Regions from separate parts of the Cytobacillus spartinae genome, predicted to be linked through region 2. Evidence: predicted binding sites of a transcription regulator. Region 2 holds the regulator's gene; each other region holds the start of a gene.
What was found. Region 2 encodes Rex, which represses fermentation and respiration genes when NADH is low (regulators of the CRP and FNR family bind a similar motif). Its sites were predicted from a motif close to TTGTGAAATATTTCACAA; they were not measured.
Positions count from the first base shown of each region.

Region 1: the regulator Rex is predicted to act here: its motif matches at 1,710-1,727, upstream of ACFYKX_RS16345 (cytochrome c oxidase subunit 2A).
Region 3: the regulator Rex is predicted to act here: its motif matches at 2,132-2,149, upstream of nirB (nitrite reductase large subunit NirB).

Region 1 is NZ_JBIACK010000008.1:150,666-154,957, reverse strand. It holds gene ACFYKX_RS16355 (b(o/a)3-type cytochrome-c oxidase subunit 1) at 1-877, opposite strand, end outside; gene ACFYKX_RS16350 (cytochrome c oxidase subunit II) at 877-1,353, opposite strand; gene ACFYKX_RS16345 (cytochrome c oxidase subunit 2A) at 1,379-1,528, opposite strand; gene ACFYKX_RS16340 (methionine aminopeptidase) at 2,015-2,224, opposite strand; gene ACFYKX_RS16335 (SDR family NAD(P)-dependent oxidoreductase) at 2,935-3,708, shown strand; gene ACFYKX_RS16330 (chemotaxis protein CheX) at 3,749-4,204, opposite strand.
Region 2 is NZ_JBIACK010000022.1:4,869-9,160, forward strand. It holds gene ACFYKX_RS25730 (ABC-F family ATP-binding cassette domain-containing protein) at 1-916, opposite strand, end outside; gene moaC (cyclic pyranopterin monophosphate synthase MoaC) at 1,114-1,608, shown strand; gene ACFYKX_RS25740 (redox-sensing transcriptional repressor Rex) at 1,639-2,295, shown strand; gene ACFYKX_RS25745 (twin-arginine translocase TatA/TatE family subunit) at 2,396-2,584, shown strand; gene tatC (twin-arginine translocase subunit TatC) at 2,697-3,443, shown strand; gene ACFYKX_RS25755 (EAL domain-containing protein) at 3,491-4,292, opposite strand, start outside.
Region 3 is NZ_JBIACK010000001.1:258,261-262,552, forward strand. It holds gene ACFYKX_RS01240 (acyl-CoA dehydrogenase family protein) at 1-355, shown strand, start outside; gene ACFYKX_RS01245 (fatty acid--CoA ligase) at 476-2,044, shown strand; gene nirB (nitrite reductase large subunit NirB) at 2,258-4,292, shown strand, end outside.

The DNA of each region.
Region 1 (4,292 bases), on a different contig from region 2:
TTACTTGTAAGAACTTCCAAGCTGGATCAATACCAGGTTCCATTAACTGATGGTGGAAACCAACAGGAATGGAGAATAGTAAGAATAAAATAAATGACATACGTGCAAGAGAATCTGAGAATACTTTTCCACCGATTACTTTTGGAATAACAACATACCAACACATATAAGCAGGTAATAACCAGAAATAAACTAGTGGATGTCCAAAATACCAGAATAGAGTTCTACTAATTGTTACATCAACTCTTTCCACAAGTCCTAAAGACCAAGGAAGAAGCTGTAAAAGAACAGTAGCAGCCACACCGATTGTTGCAACAATCCAAAGCATTGTATTTACAACAACCATGAATGTTAAAAGTGGACTCGGTTTACCAGGGTTTGTTCTTTTCCATTTCGTATAAGCTGAAAGCATTGCCCCGCCAGCTAACCAGCTACCTACAACGACTAAAGTTAAGCCAATATAAAAAATTGGGTGTGCTTGTAAAGGTGCATAGAATGTAAATAGAACAGAAGCTTCATTAAGTAAAATCATTACAGCTGCCATTGCAGTACCAATCGTCATGACCCAGAAGCCAATCCAACCAACTTGACGAGCACCATTAGAAAGTGCCCCTACCGTACGGCTTACAGCTGCAAATTGGAAACCTAGAATGAAGAAAGTAGTAAGTACAAGACCTAAAAGTACACCATGAACCGTTAAAACTTGATAATATCCAATACCAAAAGGTAATTCCCATTTTCCTGAACGAACTAATACTTGTAATAAACCAGCAAGTCCGCCTAATGCTAAAGCAATGAATGCCACATAAAAGTGGGCCATTGCCAATTTACCATCACGGCGGTCAACTTTTTGGTTAGCTGTTATTGAGCTAATCATTATTCAACCACCCTTATTTTAGAAGTCATCATGTGGTGACCAGTACCACAATACTCGTTACATAAAATTAAGTATTCTCCAGCTTTATCAAATGTTGTTACTATTTCATTGATATAACCTGGTGTTAGCATCATGTTGATATTTGTACCAGCTACTTGGAATCCGTGGATAACATCTTTTGTAGTAGCGATTACTTTTACTTTTGCTCCAAGTGGAACTTCAACATCACCTGGTGTGTAAGCGAAAGCTTGTGCAACAAATACTAATTCGTAATCCCAATCTTTACCTTCAACTTTCTTTAGACCTGGCTGATCAAACGGAGCTGTTGTATCAACTTTTTCAGGGTTGACAGTTGCCAAACAGCTTGGCGGTTGATTCCCTACGTAGAATGCACTAACTCCTAAAACTGTAAGGAAAACAATCAGTGCACCAATTCCGAAGGTAAGCCAGATTTTTTCAAACTTATGGATATGCATGGCTTTAAAATCCCCTTTCTATCTTTTAGAAACGTTCTAAGAATAAGAAGTAAACGCTCACCCATGTTATTACTAGGATAAATCCTAATAAGAAAACGGAAGCTAACGTCCCCTTTAACGAAGAGCTATCCTCAATTTCAGTTTTTGTTTTATTACTGAGTTCCGTTTTCGCCACAACACTCACTCCCTTCGCCGATTTAGAAATATAAATGATTACATTCCCATAATACAAAACAAAATGGAAGATTCCATTAGGTTTCAGACACTTCACAAATTGTTCATTTATTATGTATTTACTATGATAGTAGTGAAAAATTGATGTGGCAGTGATTTATGTCACAAGTATCATGGTGAAAATGTGAAGAATTTGTGAAGGAGGTAAAAGTATCATTGTGTTTACTCTTGAATGTCTTGAACGAGGATGGTTGCATTGAGCATGTTTTATAGGAGGATAGTCTTGTAGCTTAGACTTTTATGGTTGAAAAAACAGGTATTTAGATACGTTTTTTTATGTGTAGGATGGTCAGTGATAAAAGTTGTTGAGAATAATTTTTTATAAAGAACTAATTAATTGCACAGAAAAAAACCGCATAGATCACTAGGCGGTTGTCTATTCCCTTTTCTTTTAAGGGTGTTTATATTTTGGTATGCTATGTTGGGTCTATGCGTCGTATGCATTGGTGAACAAACCTGACCCGTTACAAGAAGGACAATCATATAACCCATCGTAAGGAACCAATTCTATTGCATGGGGGTAAAGTTGAAAACCTTTACCATAGCAATCTGGGCATCTGTTTTCTAACTCCATTTTAGAAATATGGTTTTCATACCTAGACGAAATCCACTCGTTAAAAGCATCAATTAATCCCAATTATTTCACCTCTTTACTAAACTGTTTTGTTCATTTGTTGTTTTTGACTTATCTTATATGGTCTCTAAACAAAAGACTGAACTGTTTGCTTTTTATGGTTGGAGAGTATTTCCTAACGTATCAACATAAAATGTGAAATGTGCGCATAGCCAACTTTCTAAGTTAGAATAGTCATTTACTATTAATCTTTGTAATAACTTGATTTTTATTCATAGAATTTGGATCGAAAAAACGTAAGGTAATACGATTCAAAGTAATGTAGAAGCAAAAGTTATCATATTATATTCTAATCGTACCTTTTAAGGTTAATATTTTTTGATAAATCCATTAATCACACCAAATGATTAAATTCCTCTATATCAGCGGGGAGTAGACACAAAATTAAATTAGGAGTAATAAAATAATAAAACGGAGATGTAGGAAACGAGAGGGATATATATGGAAAAGTATTATTGTGATCACTGCAGGCTTATTTATAATGAAGAAGTTTTATGTAAGGCTTGTGGCTGTGACGTCTCAAAGAAAATTTGGATTGAAGTTCAAAATCAACAGGATTACAATTCTTCAATTACACCGGACTAATCCGGTGTTTTTGTTTAAGTTTGAGTGAAATTTTAGATTAGTTTAAATAGTCAGTCCTTTATTCTTTCTTTTTTTCGTTTCATTTGTTATTTTGAAATAGCATACATACTTATAAAGGGTGATTAATCATGTATTTACCTTCGTTTAGAGTAGATAATCAAATTGCTCTTGTAACAGGAGCTGGTCGTGGAATAGGACGGGCACTTGCTGTAGGGCTGGCGGAAGCAGGGGCCGATGTGGCACTCCTATCAAGAACGAAAGAAGATTTAGAAGAAACTGCTCGCTTAGTTGAAAAGCAAGGAAGAAAAGCTTTAGTGCTACCGACAGATGTAACGAATCGCGAAGATGTAAAAAGAAGTGTGGAAGCTGTTGTAAAAGAATGGGGTAATATTCATATTCTTGTAAATAATGCAGGGATGAATATTCGATCAAAAGCTTTAGAGGTAACAGACGAAGAATGGCAAACCATTATGGACACAAACCTTAAGTCTGCATTTATGATGTCTCAAGAAGTAGGGAAAGTCATGAAGGAAAAGGAGACAAAAGGTAGAATTATTTCTATTTCTTCAGTTGCTGGGCATGTTGCGTTAAGAACGGGTGTAGCTTATGCTGCTACTAAAGCGGCAATGATCCAAATGACAAAGGTGTTGGCACTGGAGTGGGGCCAATACAATATTAATGTAAATTCAATCGGCCCATGGTATTTTAAAACACCATTAACTGAGAAGCTTTTAGCGGACGAAAAATATGTTTCAGATATATTAGCGGTTACTCCACTAAATAGAGTAGGTGAGTTGCCAGAACTTGTTGGTCCTGTTGTGTTCTTGTCATCAGAAGCTGGAAGTTATGTAAGCGGCCAAACGCTGTTTGTAGATGGTGGCATGACTATTCATGGATTTTAAATCTTAAAATAAAAAAATGACACTTTTGGGTGTCATTTTTTTATTTTAATTCTACCATTAGAATGACTTCTAAAATGCCAGCATTTTGGATATGTATCGGTAAGCGAAACGCTTTTTCAAAGCCATATACCTTTGTTTGACCAACAAATACTGTCGGAGGAGTTATATCCATCTCAAAGCCTTTTTGGGCAATAGTAGTAGATAAATTTCCGGCAATCATATTACCGAGTTCCCCTGCGAATGATTCTAGCATATCTCCCTCTAGCACCATTCCAAACATGCCCTCTCCGATTTTACCGAAGATTTCTTCTGTCCCGTCAATAATAATACGACCTCTTACATCTCCGGTCATTCCAATTAATACACCAACAGAATGTTGTGTAAAAGGCTGTGTAAACAAAGATGGCTTGTCTACTGCTACTTCAAACGGGAGCACTGCTTTTACTGCGTCAATAGTCCCGTTTAAGATGTCGGTAACACTCTTAGTTAAAGTCACAAAACATTCCCCCAACATATAAACTAACACTAATATTATCATATATTCTAGAATTAATGAGTAAAGTTTTTTGAAAAATTTTAAATAT
Region 2 (4,292 bases):
CCATTAATTGCATTTTTTCGAGCTTTTTGCGTCGACTTTGAGCTCTTTTAGTTGTTGAAGCTCGTGCAAGGTTTCGTTGAATAAAATCCTGAAGCTTTGCTACTTCTTCTTGTTGCTTTTCATATTGTTTCATATCACGTTCATAATTCTCTGCTTTTTGGTCAAGGTAAGCACTATAGTTTCCAGTAAACTTTGTAATTTGCTTACGGGATATCTCGTATACTTGATTGACGACTTTGTCTAGGAAATATCGGTCATGGGAAACAATTAAAATGGCTCCATGATATCCTTGTAAATACTGCTCAAGCCAGGAAAGCGTATCGATATCTAAATGGTTTGTCGGCTCGTCTAAGATTAGAATATCAGGCTTTTTTAATAGCAGCTTACCTAGAGCTAATCTTGTCTTTTGCCCACCGCTTAAGCTATCTATTTTAGTCGAGTAATCAAAGGAATGGAAGTTAAGTCCGTGAAGAACAGAACGAATATCTGATTCGTACTGATAACCACCATTTTCTTTAAATTGAACTTGCAATAGATCGTACTCTTTTAGAATCCGTTCGTATTCACTCGACTGAAAGGAAGAAGGGTCAGACATGGCTTCTTCGAGTTTACGGAGTTCTTTCTCTTGGCGTCTAAGGTTTTCAAATACAGTAAGCATTTCATCCCAAATGGAGAGACCTGACTCTAAACCGGTATTTTGAGCAAGATAACCAATGGTTACCTCTTTTGGCTTAATAATGTCCCCGCTGTCTTTAGACATATGCCCAGCAATGATTTTAAGTAGAGTTGATTTCCCCGCTCCATTCCTACCTACTAAAGCAATTCGGTCACGCGTTTGCACTTCTAGCTTTATATTCGTTAAAATAGGGTCAGCACCGTATGATTTTGATAATTGGTTCACTTGCAGTAATATCATAACTTTCACCTCTATATTTCTAGAGTTAGTTTAACGTAATAAAAGGAGTAGAGCAATAAAAGTAAATGAAAGGAATCGAATTCCTGTTAACTATCAATATTACGCAAAGCCGTAGTAAACTTTTATTGTGAAGGATAGTACAATCTTTACTTACAGAATGGGTAAAATAGTGTATGATTTGAGTGAGGTGTTGTAAGATGGGGGAATTTACCCACTTTAATAATGAAGGTAGAGCGAAAATGGTCGATGTGAGTGATAAAGTAGAGACAGTTCGAACGGCCATTGCTAACTCTAGTATAACGGTAAATAAAGAGATTTACGATCGAATTACCAATAATGAGATGAAAAAAGGAGATGTTCTAGCTGTAGCGCAAGTGGCTGGAATTATGGCATGTAAAAAAACATCAGAGATTATCCCAATGTGCCACCCTATTCCTTTGACTGGGATTGACATTTCATTCACATGGGAACAAGAAGAGGATCAATACACCCTTTTCATAGCAGCTTCTGTAAAGACAAAAGGGAACACGGGTGTGGAAATGGAAGCGCTAACAGCAGCATCTGCTTGTGCTTTGACTGTATATGATATGTGTAAGGCTGTAGATAAAGGAATGGTGATAGGTAAAACCTATCTAGTTGAAAAAACTGGCGGTAAAAATGGGGATTTTAAAAGAGAAGATAGATTAAAATAAGCCAATTAAAATACGGGCGGGGGATTTCGGATGAATAATGAAACAATGAAGATTCCGCAAGCAACGGCAAAGCGGTTACCTCTATATTATCGATTTTTAAAAAACCTTCACTCATCAGGAAAACAAAGAGTTTCTTCTGCTGAGTTAAGTGAAGCGGTGAAAGTAGATTCAGCAACAATCCGAAGGGATTTTTCGTATTTTGGAGCTTTAGGGAAAAAGGGTTATGGATACAATGTAAATTATCTACTATCTTTCTTCCGAAAAACGCTAGATCAAGATGAGTTAACGAAAGTAGCATTAATCGGTGTAGGTAACTTAGGTACAGCATTTTTAAATTACAATTTCTTAAAGAATAATAATACAAAAATTGAAGTCGCTTTTGACGTTGACCACGGTAAAGTAGGTACTAGTATAGGCGATGTTCCTATTCACCATATGGATGATTTAGAGAAGGTAATCGAGAAGGAAGATGTTCAAGTGGCTATTCTGACGGTTCCATCGACGTTTGCCCAGTCCATTACAGATCGTCTTGTACAAGTTAATGTAAAGGGAATATTAAACTTCACACCGGCAAGGTTAACAGTACCATCTTTCATTAGGGTCCATCATATTGATTTAGCTGTTGAATTGCAATCACTTGTTTATTTTCTGAAGCACTATGGCGTTGAAGCCGAGGATAGTGAATAAAATCACGAAAATCTAGTAAAGTGCAAAAAGAATTAACCAATATAAAATAGTTGAAGATAGTAATAAATCCGTTATGATAGAATGAGGGAGGTGAGGCAGGATGATGAATATCGGTATGGGAAGCCTCATACTTATTGTGTTCGTTGCTTTATTAATATTTGGTCCTAAGAAGTTACCTGAGCTAGGTAAAGCAGCAGGGAACACTTTACGTGAATTTAAAAACGCTACTAAAGGTTTAGCAGATGATGATGACGATACAAAAAAAGAAAATAAGAGCGACACAAATTAAATTTTTATACAAATAAAGGTGAGCTTAATTCCAGATTTTCATAAGTTTTATCCTTTATTAATTTATATGTACGGTGAATACTTATTTTTATGTGATGTTAGGATGAAATACAATGAGTCATAAAGATATGACGATGTTTGAACATATTGGCGAGTTAAGAAAACGGCTTGTTATTTCGGTCGTTTTCTTCTTCGTTGCAACAATTGCAAGTTTCTTTATTGCGGAGCCGTTAATCGTCTATTTGCAGAAAGCTGATGAAGCAAAAGAACTTACGATGAATGCGTTTCGTCTGACAGATCCAATCAAGATTTATATGCAATTTGCTTTTCTGATTGCATTTGTTATGACTTCACCCTTTCTTTTATATCAATTATGGGCTTTTATAAGTCCCGGCTTGTATGAAAAAGAGAGGAAAGTGACGCTAAGCTACATTCCAATATCCGTTATTCTATTTATTAGTGGTATTGCTTTTTCTTATTTTATTTTGTTTCCATTTGTCGTCGAATTCATGACGAGAATCGCAAACCGATTAGATATTAATCAGGTAATTGGAATTAATGAGTACTTTCAATTCCTATTCCAATTGACGATTCCATTTGGATTACTGTTTCAGCTACCCGTTATTATCATGTTTTTAACGCGATTAGGAATTGTGACACCTATGTACTTGGCAAAGGTTCGAAAATACGCTTACTTTATTCTGATTGTCATAGCAGCATTTATTACGCCACCTGAGCTTTTATCTCATATGATGGTTACAGTGCCGCTACTAATCCTGTACGAAGTGAGTATATTAATTTCGAGATTTGCTTATAAAAAAGCCCAGCAGGCTGAACAGATTTTAGAAGAGGAAATATAAACAATAAAGGCCATCAGAAGTAAAATTCTGATGGCCACTTTAATGTGTTAACTTATCTCTGTCGGTTGTTTAGCCCACTTAATCGCTCGAACTTGAATCTCGCCAATTTTCTCTTCTAGTTCTTCAGGGGGAAGGGGATGTCCAAAGAAATAACCTTGTATTTCAGTACAGTTATTTTTTTGTAAAATCACTACTTGATCCTCTTCCTCTACGCCTTCTGCAATAACTAGTAGGTTTAAATTTTGTGCCATTGTAATGATGGTCGAAACAATCGCAGCATTTGCCTGATTGCTTGCAATATCTTTTACAAAGGAACGATCAATCTTTAGACGGTCGATAGGTAGTACCTTTAGATAGTTGAGAGAGCTGTATCCAGTTCCAAAATCATCAATGCTTATTTTAATTCCAAGTTTTTTCAAATCATTTAGAACCGGAATCGCCTGTTTCACATCTATTGTCATGCTCTCCGTAATTTCTAGTTCTAGTAAATGCGGCTCAAGCCCGGTTTCTTCTAGGACAGAAGCAACCATATTGATAAGATTTGATTGTAAAAATTGCCTAGTAGATAAGTTCACAGATATAGACAAAGTAGGGAGACCATTGTTCTTCCATTCTGTCACTTGCTTACAAGCAGTTCTTAAAACAAATTCTCCAATCGGAACAATTAATCCGGTTTCCTCCGCTATTGGAATAAACTTTCCTGGTGAGATAAGTCCTTTTTCTGGATGGTTCCAACGAATGAGAGCCTCAACGCCTGTTAATTCTCCTGTTTGAACGTTAACCTTCGGCTGATAATATACCATGAACTCATTACGCTCAATGGCCTTTCGAAGATCATTTTCAAATACT
Region 3 (4,292 bases), on a different contig from region 2:
TGAATATGTGAAAAGCCGTGAAGCTTTTGGAAAACCAATCAGTCAGTTCCAAAACACTCAATTTAAAATTGCTGAAATGGCAACGGACATTGAGATGGGAAGAGCGTTTCTTGATCAACTCATTCTTGATCATATAAATGGCAGGGACATTGTTACAAAGGTATCGATGGCTAAATTTAAATTGACGGACATAGCTAAACAAATAGCAGCTGAATGCATGCAGCTTCATGGTGGATATGGGTATATGGAGGAATATGAGATTGCAAGAAGGTACCGTGATATTCCGGTTTCAAGTATTTATGCTGGTACAAATGAAATCATGAAGACGATAATTGCCAAGAATTTAGGGCTTTAAGGTAAATTCAGAATTTCGTCTATGCACGGTTTACTATTTTTTAAAGACATTACATGATACCAATAAGGCTTCAGCCGAGACATTACATGTTTAAATTAAATATAATAGGGGGAATATCGCATGACGATTACTATTGGAAAGATATTTGATTTAACCGTTAATAAGTATCCTAATAAAGAAGCACTTTATGATGTGAGAAAAGACCTTCGTTATACGTATAAAGAGTGGAGCATTGAAGTAACTAAATTAGCAAATGCCCTTCTAAATGAAGGGGTCAAAAAGGGTGACATTGTTTCGACTTACCTCTTTAATACAGAAGAGTTAGCAACAGCTTTCTTTGCATGTGCAAAGATTGGTGCTATTTTTAATCCTATTAACTTCCGATTAATGTCTGAGGAAGTAGCTTTTATACTAAATGATGCGAAGCCAAAGGTCGTATTATTTGAAAAAATGCTTGAATCTAGTATAAGTCCAATAGCTGAAAGATTCCCCCATACTTCGTTTTGGATCATTGATGATGGAGTACCATCTTACGCGAAAAGCTATCATGAAAAAGTAATTGAAGCACCAAATAATGAAATAGAAGCAGACATCCATGAAAATGATATTTATGCAATTATGTACACGAGCGGTACAACAGGTCGACCAAAAGGAGTCATCCATCGTCATCGAGAAATGGTGGAACAAAGCTTAATTGTGATAGGATCTACTAGACTTACACCAAGTGATAATGGACTTGTTACAGCTCCTATGTTCCATTGTGCTGAACTGCACTGTGCGTTTTTACCGAGGGTCCATGTAGGAGCCAAAAATACGATTCTCCACCACTTTGATCCAAAGGGTGTATTGCAATTAATCTCTACTGAAAAAATCACAAAGTTTTTTGCAGCTCCAACGATGTGGAATATGCTTCTCCAAGAGCCGTTAGACAACTATGATATATCCAGCTTAAAACTCGGTCTTTATGGAGCAGCACCAATGGCACCAGCACTAGTATATGCTTGTCAAAATCAATTAGGTATTTCTTTAGTTCAAGCTTATGGAATGACTGAAATGGGACCTGCCATTACTTTTTTAGATGAAGATGACCAGATTAGAAAAGCTGGCTCTGCAGGTCAGGCGTGTTTAAATCACGAAATAAGGATTGTAAGGCCTAAGGAAGATGGGCCTTCAGATCCAGACGATATTCTCCCAGCTGGTGAAGCAGGTGAGATCATCGTAAAAGGACCATGCATGATGAGTGGCTACTTTAATCGGAAAGAAGCTTCTGAAAAAGCGATGTTTAAAGGCTGGTACCATTCAGGGGATATCGGCTATCTAGATGAGGAAGGGTATCTATGGGTTAAAGACCGTGTCGACGATATGATTATCTCTGGTGGAGAGAATATTTATCCACGCGAGGTAGAAGATGTACTCTATGCCCAAGGTGGCGTACTTGATGTAGCGGTTATTGGGCAACCCGATGATCGTTGGGGTGAGAGTGTTACAGCGTTTGTCGTAAAAAAGGACCCTGCAATCACTGAAGCCGATCTTGATGAGTGGTGTAAAAACAGCGAGGAACTAGCAAATTACAAACGACCTAGAAAATATGTGTTTTGTGATGTTTTACCGAGGAATGCAAGTGGGAAAATTCAAAAGTTTGTTCTTAGAAAGCAATTGGAAGATCTATTCGCAAACGGAAAATCATAAAAACTAATACTTGTAAGGGAGGGTTTTCCTATTCGAGGAAAGCCCTTTTCTTATAACTTTTTTGAAAGCGGCTCCATTTTGAACTATTTGTGAATAACTTCACATAATTCAGTGGTTTGTGACAAACATCACAAGTTTTCACCATTCAAGCAGTTAAAATAGAGCTATCATAACAACAAACAATATTGATACATCCAGAGGAGGACTCAGGTCATGGAAAAGAAAAGACTAGTATTAGTTGGAAATGGGATGGCTGGAGTAAGAACGATTGAAGAGATTTTAAAAATTAATGCCGATGCATATCATATAACTATTTTTGGCGAAGAGTCATATCCGAACTATAATCGCATTCAATTATCAAATGTTTTACAAGGTGACATGACAGTTGAGCAAATGATCCTAAACGAATGGGATTGGTATAAAGAAAATAACATTGATCTCCATACGGGTGATCCTGTCGTTCATATAGACACGAACAATAAAATCGTTTTTTCAGAAAAAGGAAATAAGGTTCATTACGATCAATTGATTCTTGCAACAGGATCACGATCTTTTATTCTTCCAGTTCCAGGTGCTGATAAGGATGGTGTAACCGGCTTTAGAGATATACAAGATTGTGAAAAGATGATCAATGTATCGAGAAGCCATAAGAATGCCGTTGTAATCGGTGGAGGTTTACTTGGTTTAGAAGCAGCTAAAGGATTAGTACATCTTGGGATGAACGTTCATGTTGTTCATTTAATGCCACATCTGATGGAAAGACAATTGGATCCAACTGCATCAAACATGCTTCGAAGAGAACTTGAAGAACAAGGAATTAAATTTCTTTTAGAAAAGCAAACCGTTGAAATCTTAGGCGATCAAAAGGTAAAAGGTCTAAAGTTTAAAGATGGTTCTGAGATAGAGGCAGATTTAGTGGTAATGGCTGTGGGAATTCAAGCGAATTCAAAGCTTGCCAAAGATGCTGGAGTGACGGTCAACAGAGGGATTGTTGTCAATGATTTTATGGAAACCAGTGTGGATTCTGTATACGCAGTTGGGGAATGTGCGGAACATCGGGAAATTACGTATGGAATGGTAGCTCCTCTATACGAACAGGCAAAAGTTCTTGCTGAACATTTATGTGAGAAGGGAACAAAGCCATATGAAGGGTCAGTGGTAGGTACACAACTAAAAGTAGCAGGCATTGATTTATATTCTGCTGGTGAAATACTAGAGGATGCTTCGACTAAATCAATCATCATTCATAACGAATTTGAAGGCATCTATAAAAAGATATTAATTCGAAATAACAGGATTGTTGGAATCGTTTTATATGGTGACACAAAAGACAGTACAAAATTGTTCCGTATGCTAATGGAGAAAGAAGATATTAGTGGAAAGACAAGCAGTGCGATTTTAGGCTTGAGTAATGGTGAACAGGAATCACAAAGCGTAGCGGCTATGCCAGATTCAGAGCTGATCTGCGGATGTAATGGAGTGACGAAAGGTACGATTGTCGAAGCGATCAAGGGACAAGGGTTAACATCAGTGGATGAAGTAAGCTCTTGCACAAATGCGGGCCGCTCATGTGGTCGTTGTAAATCACTAGTTTCTGATATTCTTGCATTTACACTTGGTGACGAATTTGATCAAACTGCTCAGAAAAAAGCATTGTGTGGCTGTACTTCCTTGAGTCGAGATGAAGTCGTACTAGAAATAAAAGAAAAAGGACTTAACAGTATTAAAGAAGTTATGTACGTACTAGATTGGAAAAACGAAGAAGGCTGTTCAAAATGTCGACCTGCTCTAAATTATTATCTAGGAATGATATACCCAGAAGGTTATCAAGATGATCGGGATTCTAGATTAGTAAATGAAAAATTGCACGCAAATATTCAAAAGGATGGTACCTACTCGGTGGTTCCAAGGATGTATGGAGGGGTTACAACAGCGGAAGATTTGAAAAAAATCGCAGAAGTAGCTGAGAAATATCATGTTCCACTAGTTAAAATAACCGGTGGACAACGGATTGCGCTTTTAGGGGTAAAGAGAGAAGATTTAACAAGTGTTTGGGAAGAATTAGGTATGCCTTCTGGTTACGCTTATGGGAAAACGCTAAGAACAGTAAAAACATGTGTTGGGTCTCAGTTCTGTCGATTTGGTACACAAGATTCTATGGGACTCGGAATCGAGCTTGAGAAAAAGTTTGAACGCTTAGATACTCCTCATAAATTTAAGATGGGTGTTTCCGGTTGCCCTCGGAACT